2 regions of the Brevibacillus sp. M2.1A genome follow, and region 2 is predicted to be linked to the other one. Evidence: riboswitches for the same ligand, from Rfam matches in the RefSeq annotation. Region 2 holds a riboswitch; the other holds the start of a gene.
What was found. A riboswitch is a leader RNA that binds a small molecule or an ion and turns the genes downstream of it on or off. The one in region 2 is predicted to bind cyclic di-GMP.
Positions count from the first base shown of each region.

Region 1: it holds a riboswitch for cyclic di-GMP, as region 2 does, so the genes downstream of both, HP567_RS24370 (aldehyde dehydrogenase family protein) here and HP567_RS01095 (methyl-accepting chemotaxis protein) in region 2, are expected to answer to the same signal.

Region 1 is NZ_JABSUY020000001.1:5,100,216-5,103,711, forward strand. It holds gene HP567_RS24365 (methyl-accepting chemotaxis protein) at 1-314, opposite strand, end outside; gene HP567_RS24370 (aldehyde dehydrogenase family protein) at 345-1,802, opposite strand; cyclic di-GMP riboswitch class I at 1,889-1,974, opposite strand; gene HP567_RS24375 (methyl-accepting chemotaxis protein) at 2,150-3,085, opposite strand; gene HP567_RS24380 (hypothetical protein) at 3,110-3,496, opposite strand, start outside.
Region 2 is NZ_JABSUY020000001.1:240,636-244,131, reverse strand. It holds gene HP567_RS01100 (formate--tetrahydrofolate ligase) at 1-1,619, shown strand, start outside; cyclic di-GMP riboswitch class I at 1,755-1,855, shown strand; gene HP567_RS01095 (methyl-accepting chemotaxis protein) at 1,928-3,496, shown strand, end outside.

The DNA of each region.
Region 1 (3,496 bases), 4.9 Mb from region 2:
AGGGGAATCGCCCGTGCGACGAGAGGGAAACCAAACAATTCCTTGGGGACCATCATCGCCTGCTTGGTGTTTTTTCGAATCGCGTTGGTGATCACATCTCCTTCCTGGAGTGGATCACCAGGCTTGACTTGCAGTGCAAATGTTTGGGCAGGTACATTGCACAATAGCTTTTCCGTGTCGTAGACCCCAATGGTAATGTCATCGGAGAGCAAATCATTTAAATAGGGGGCAACCTTGATGAAAGCCTCAAGCAGTTCTGCGTTTTTCCCCTTTTCGGAAGCTTCTGTTTCGTTCCATTCTTCGTATCCGTTCATGACCCTCTTCACCTCTATATTTTGCTGGCATTAGTACGGAAATTGACGCTTCTTGTGCTGAACCGAAATCCATTTCAGCGTAGTAAACTCTTCTAAGCTCCATTGACCATTCAATCGTCCCAACCCGGAGTGCTTTTCACCGCCGAACGCCACGATTGGCTCGTCATTGATCGTTCCATCGTTGATGTGAATCATGCCGGTCTCAATGCGCTTGGCCATCTCGGCACCTCTCTCCAGATCGCGGGTGTGAATTGCCCCGGACAATCCAAATGGTGTCTCGTTTGCCATGCGAATCGCTTCTTCCTCGGAAGCAAACGACATGATGCAAACAGCCGGACCAAACAGCTCTTTGGATGTAATCGACATGTCTGTGGTCACTCCTGTCAAAACAATCGGTTCGACCACGTTTCCTTTTACTTCCCCTTTCAGTGCAGGAACGGCTCCTTCGCGTATCGCCTCATCGATCGTTGCCATCAGATTGGCGACTTGCCGTTGATTGATGAGTGGACCGATTACCGTGTCAGGATCATTCGGGTCGCCTACCTTGAGTCCAGATACTTTTTCCACGTACAGATCGAGGAATTTATCGTATACATCTTGGTGAACCAGAACCCGGTTAGCTGACATGCAAATCTGACCTTGGTGGGTAAAACGGCTGAATACTGCTGCATTGACGGCATACTGGAGATCCGCATCCTCCAAAACGATCAGCGCACTATTGCCGCCCAGCTCCAAAATCGCCTTTTTGAAATGCTTCGCTGCCACCTGCGCGATATGGCTCCCAACTTGGCTAGACCCTGTAAACGAAAGGATGCGCGGAATCGGGTGGGAGACAAAACCATCGCCAATTTCAGCGATGTCCGTCACTACGACGTTAATCAAGCCTTTGGGCAGACCTACTTCTTCAAAAATTTTCGCGATGAGAGTCCCACCCGTGATTGGCGTGTGCTCATGCGGTTTGAGGACGACACCGTTGCCCGCGCCAAGAGCTGGAGCCACAGACTTCATCGACAGATAGAACGGGAAATTGAACGGACTGATGACGCCGACAACTCCTGCGGGAATCCGATACAAGCGGTTTTCTTTTCCGTCAACGGGAGAAGGCAGAATTTTTCCTTCCATCCGCACTGGGAAGGTAGCCGCCTCGCGAATAATATCCTTCACAAGCCCGATCTCAAAAAACGCCTTCAATCGGGTTCCGCCCAATTCACGAATGATGATCTGAATGATTTCTTCTTCATGCTCTTCGATATAGTGAACAGCACGCTCCAACATTCGAGATTTGGTATAAGCATTCACTTCGTCCCACTCTTTTTTCGCGTGGGCTGCCGCCTTGTAAGCCGCGTCGATATCCTCCAGATTTGCCATTTTGAATTCTGCGATGACTTCCCCGTTGTAAGGGTTGATATCTTGCAATGTCTTCACGCCAAGCCCGTCGCGCCACTCCCCATTGATGTACTGCTTGTCCAATGTTTGCAGGATTGACATGCTACAACCTCTCCCTTTTGTAAAGTAAAATAGGCCCCTTTCGCATGAAAGGAGCCGTAAAACTAAAACAGCAAAATACACTGCTCGTTGGCAACCCGGCTGCCATCGTAACGTGTACATTAGGCCCGTGGCTTTGCGTCCCCAATTTTCAATGGGTTTGCCCATTCATAGCGAATGCTGATAATATTTTGTCGAAAAAAGGAAAGATATGGAGAATCATACTTAGATTATAGTACTCTATTCCTAATAGTCAAACGAAAACATGTAAATATTTCGTGAAAGGAAGTAACAAATATCAAAAAGCCCGCATCGCTTGGATACGGACTCCTGGTTCTTCTTCCTTATGCTCACAATAACGATTTGACATTCTTTACGCTCGTCGCGAGCATTTGCTCCGTCGCGTTGGCGTCCCTTATGTGCTTGGTCAAGCCTTCATTCAGCTCGTCCAGCAAACCCTTTGCATCACTTACCTGCTGGGACACATCATCAGCAAATCGCTTTTGATGCGCGATGATTTCCATCACACCCGACACTTCGACGTTCAGTACCTGGAAAGCGTTCACGATCTGATCTGTCTTCTGTGCAGCATCCTTGCTGATAGAAAGTCCATTTTTGATTGCACTGCTGCTTTTTTCACTGTTAGACAATGCTTCTTTTGTTTCTTCCTGAATCTTGCCAATCAATTCTGCAATCGTCTTGGTCGAGTTCGCTGTCATCTCGGCCAGCTTCCGTACCTCATCCGCTACGACGGCGAAGCCTCGGCCTTGTTCACCTGCACGTGCCGCTTCTATCGCTGCATTCAGGGCGAGAAGGTTGGTCTGATTCGCAATGTCGCTGATCACCTTGACGATGCTCGTAATTTCCGAAGAGCTCTCTTCCAAGCGGCTCATGGACTTGGACGTATGGACCGATTCTTTGTCGAGCAGGCTCATGACCTGCACAACGTCCGTCATCGCCTTCTTGCCTTCATCTGCACACGCTACCGATTGTTTACAGATGTCTGTCAGGCGCTCTCCTCGAACCGACAACTGGCTCGCAGATTCATCATCCCGCTCGTTAATGGCCTGGATATTATCTACGACACGCTTCATCCTTGTCACCAGTCGCACCATTTGATCGGATTCGGCGTTTATCGCCTGGTTTGAACTGAGGATCGCACCCATCTGTTCGTAAAGATCGCGAAGCTCATGTTTCCAAGCGTCTTGCTGTCCTGTCATTGTGGTTGTGGCTGTCGTCGCTGCTGTCTCTTTTTCTGCCAGGCCTTTGTCTTTTTTCCAAAACATCCGCTTCCCTCTCCTCTGTACCCATCAATTGTCACCTCGGCGGCTATATACGCGGGACTCGATTATTCCCGGATGTTGTTTCGCCAAGCTCAGCAAGTTTTCCAAGAAATAATAGTGACCCTCCAAGAGCTCCACGTCTTTACGCTCAAAATGCTTCGCCTGCAAATACTGCTGCATTTCCAAAGCATAGCGCTCCAGTTTATCGTGAAAATCGTTGGCACGAAGCATTTGCTCCACTTCTGGATATTCCGTTTTCAGGCGACTTAGCTCGCTGTATACACGCCCACCCTCCAGAATCATCTGGTAGGCCGTACGCTCAAGCGTAGCTGTCGTAGCTGCCTCCTGCTCCTCACGCTCCTCGCGCAAAGCTGCCAAGTACGTGATAAAATGGTAGACAGTTAAAAACAATGG
Region 2 (3,496 bases):
TTGTTGAAATTGCCAAGATTGCAGGTATCGAAGAACAGTATTTGGAGCTATACGGAAAATATAAAGCCAAATTATCAGATGAGCTATGGGAGCAAGTGAAGGATCGCCCTGATGGCAAACTGATTCTTGTTACAGCGATGAACCCTAACCCGGCGGGAGCAGGTAAGACACTCACGACGATTGGTTTGTCACAAGCATTAAATTATCTCGGGAAGAAAACAATGGCAGCGCTTCGCGAGCCGTCCTTGGGTCCTTGCATGGGGATCAAAGGAGGCGCAACCGGAAGCGGCCAAGCACAAATTCTCCCGGCTGACGAAATTAACCTGCATTTTACAGGGGACATTCATGCGATTACAGCTGCACATAACTTGTTGGCAGCGATGATCGACAATCATATTTTCCACGGCAATCCGCGTGGGCTCAATCCAAAGAAAATCGTCTGGAAACGAGCCATGGACATGAACGACCGTGCACTGCGTAACATCGTGGTTGGTCTGGGTGACGGCAACGGGATGACGCGTGAAGATGGCTTCATGATTACAACCGCTTCGGAAATCATGGCGATCTTATGCCTGAGTGAGAATCTGGCGGACTTGCGCGAGCGATTGAACCAGATCATTATTGGCTACGATTTCGATGATCAGCCTGTACGGGCAGAGGAAATCAACGCGGTCGATGCGATGTGTGTTCTCTTGAAGGAAGCCATCAAGCCCAATCTCGTACAGACAATCGAAGGAACTCCGGTCATCATTCACGGAGGACCTTTTGCCAATATCGCGCATGGGTGCAGCAGCGTGATCGGAACCAAGATGGCTTTGAAGCTGGCAGATTACGTCGTAACAGAGGCTGGCTTTGGTGCCGACCTGGGGGCCGAAAAGTTTTTTGACATCAAGTGCAGAAAAGCAGGTCTGACTCCATCGGCTGCTGTCGTGGTCATTACAGTTCGCTCGTTGAAATACAACGGCGGGGTAAAAGTACCTGATCTGGCAGAGGAGAACTTGTCTGCTCTGGAGAAAGGCTTCGAAAACGTCAAGCGCCATCTGGAAAACCTGCAAAAGTTCGGTGTGCCAGCAGTGGTGGCGATCAATCATTTTGCGACAGATACCCAGGCAGAGGTGGATGCAGTCATTGCGCTGTGCCAAGCGGCCGGAGCCGAAGCGGCGCTGTCCAAAGTATGGGCAGAAGGCGGAGCAGGTGGTGTCGAGCTTGCTGAAAAAGTGACTCGTGCAGCAGAGCGGCCTTCATCCTTCCGATTCTTGTATGAAGATAACCTCAGCATAAAAGACAAGATTGAGACAGTCGTAAAAGAAGTATACGGTGGATCAGGGGTTGTCTTTTCGCCGCTGGCATTAAAAACGATCCAAAAGGTAGAAGAAATGGGCATGTCCCATCTGCCTGTGTGCATGGCGAAAACACCTTACTCCTTTACGGACCGCGCTGATCTGTTGGGAGCACCTGTTGACTTCACGATCCAAGTGAGTGAAGTGCGCATATCAGCAGGAGCTGGTTTTATTGTGGCACTGACCGGTAGCTTGGTTACCATGCCAGGCCTCCCGAAAAAGCCGGCTGCTGAATCGTTATATGTAGACGAGGATGGCCAAGTGATCGGATTAAGCTAGTCAAAAAGTTTGACAAAAAGCTGACAACTGTAAAAGGTTGTCAGCTTTTTTTGTATTTTTGAGGTTTATTATCGGAAAGTTATGGGAAAAGAAAGGTGAGATTGAAAAATGTGAACTTAATTGAAAAACAACAAGGAATGACAAAGGCAAACTTGCTGAAAGGCAGGGACGCAAAGCCACGGGTCTAAGGTCGAGAGTCAAGTGACTTTCGCAGCTAGGACAGCCGGGTTGCCATACCGTAGTCATGATGGGCTGTCGGTGGGCAGTCTTTTTTTTGTTGAAAAAAGAGAAGGGAGAAGGGATTCGGTATGAAAAATAGTTTGAAGAATAAGCTAATTATCGTTTTGTGCCTGCTGTTGTTGATAAGTTTGGGTACGGTTTGCGGTGCAAGCTATTGGAGTGCTTCCAATCTTTTGGCAGACAGTCTGGACAAAGAAGCTGAGTTGTCAGCTAACAATCTCTCGATTCGTATCGATGGTTTCTTTAAAGAAAAAATTGAAATTGTAAGAGCAGTGGGAGGGTTGATGTCGGCTGATCAAAATGCCGAGTATGACCTGAAACTCATTCAAGAGGCCCAAAAGAAAAACCCCGAGTTTGAGACGTTCTTCTTTTCGCATGATTTAAGCGGAAAGAATGTGATCAATTTCAAGGGTGAAGTGACTGATATCTCGGATCGTCCGCACATTAAGGAAGCCAGCAAAGGGGAAGGAAAGGTTGTTGTCTCAGAGCCAGTTGTTTCGAAGCGCACAGGGAATAACATCGTGACCCTTGTCGTTCCATTGATGAAGGACAATCGTCAATACGGTTATATCGGTTCTACGATTCCTATCAATGAGATCCAAAAAAAGGTGTCCGAAGAGAAATTTGGTCAATCAGGCTACGCCTTTTTAGTAAGCAAAACAGGAACATTTATTTATCATCCGAACAGCGAGTTCATTCTGAAGGAATCGATTCTCAATATGGGTATTCTTGAACTTCAGACTGGCTTTGAAGACATCAAGCAAGGGAAGCATGGAATTGCCCAATATAATTACGAGAATACAGAGCGATTTGCTTCGTATGCTCCTACCAATTTGAACTGGGGTATATACATCACTGCACCTGTAGCAGAGCTGCATGCCCCTGTCGATCAACTGTCAGTTCGATTGATGGTTATTTCCCTCATCGTATTGGCAATTGGGGTTGTCCTCGTTTATTTCTTGGCTGTACGCATGGTGAAACCAATTGAGCGTCTGAATCACGCCGTAAATGTAGTGGCGCAGGGCAACTTGAAAGAGACCGTAACGGTTGACGGAAAAGACGAGATTGCGGTTCTGTCCCGTGACTTTAACCAGACGGTATCGCACTTGAAAAATTTGATTGAAGACGTATCACTGTCGTCTGATCAAGTACAGCGTTTTAGTCAGGAAGTATCTGAAGGTATTAAGCAGGCGACAGAAAACATCAACCAAATCGGCTTGTCTATCGCACAGATTTCTGAGGGAGCAGAGGCGCAGGCAGCCAGCTCGCAGGAAGTCGCATTGTCGATGACTGACATGGCAGCAGGCATAGTGAAAATCGCGGAGACGTCTGCACATGTTTCTGAGGCTGCCCAGATAGCAACAGAGCAGGCAGAACAAGGAACTGCTGTGGTAGAGCAGGCAGTTCTCCAGATGGGAAGCATTGGCGAGGGAACATCGAAGGCGACAGTAGCCATTGAACAGCTCAACAATCGCTCCAAAGAAATCGAAGGCATTCTTGATACGATCAGTCAATTGACCTCACAAATTAATTTGCTTGCCTTGAACGCTTCGATTGAGGCGGCACGTGCAGGCGAGCATGGACGTGGATTTGCTGTAGTTGCCGGTGAAGTAAAAAAACTGGCGAACCAATCCGAG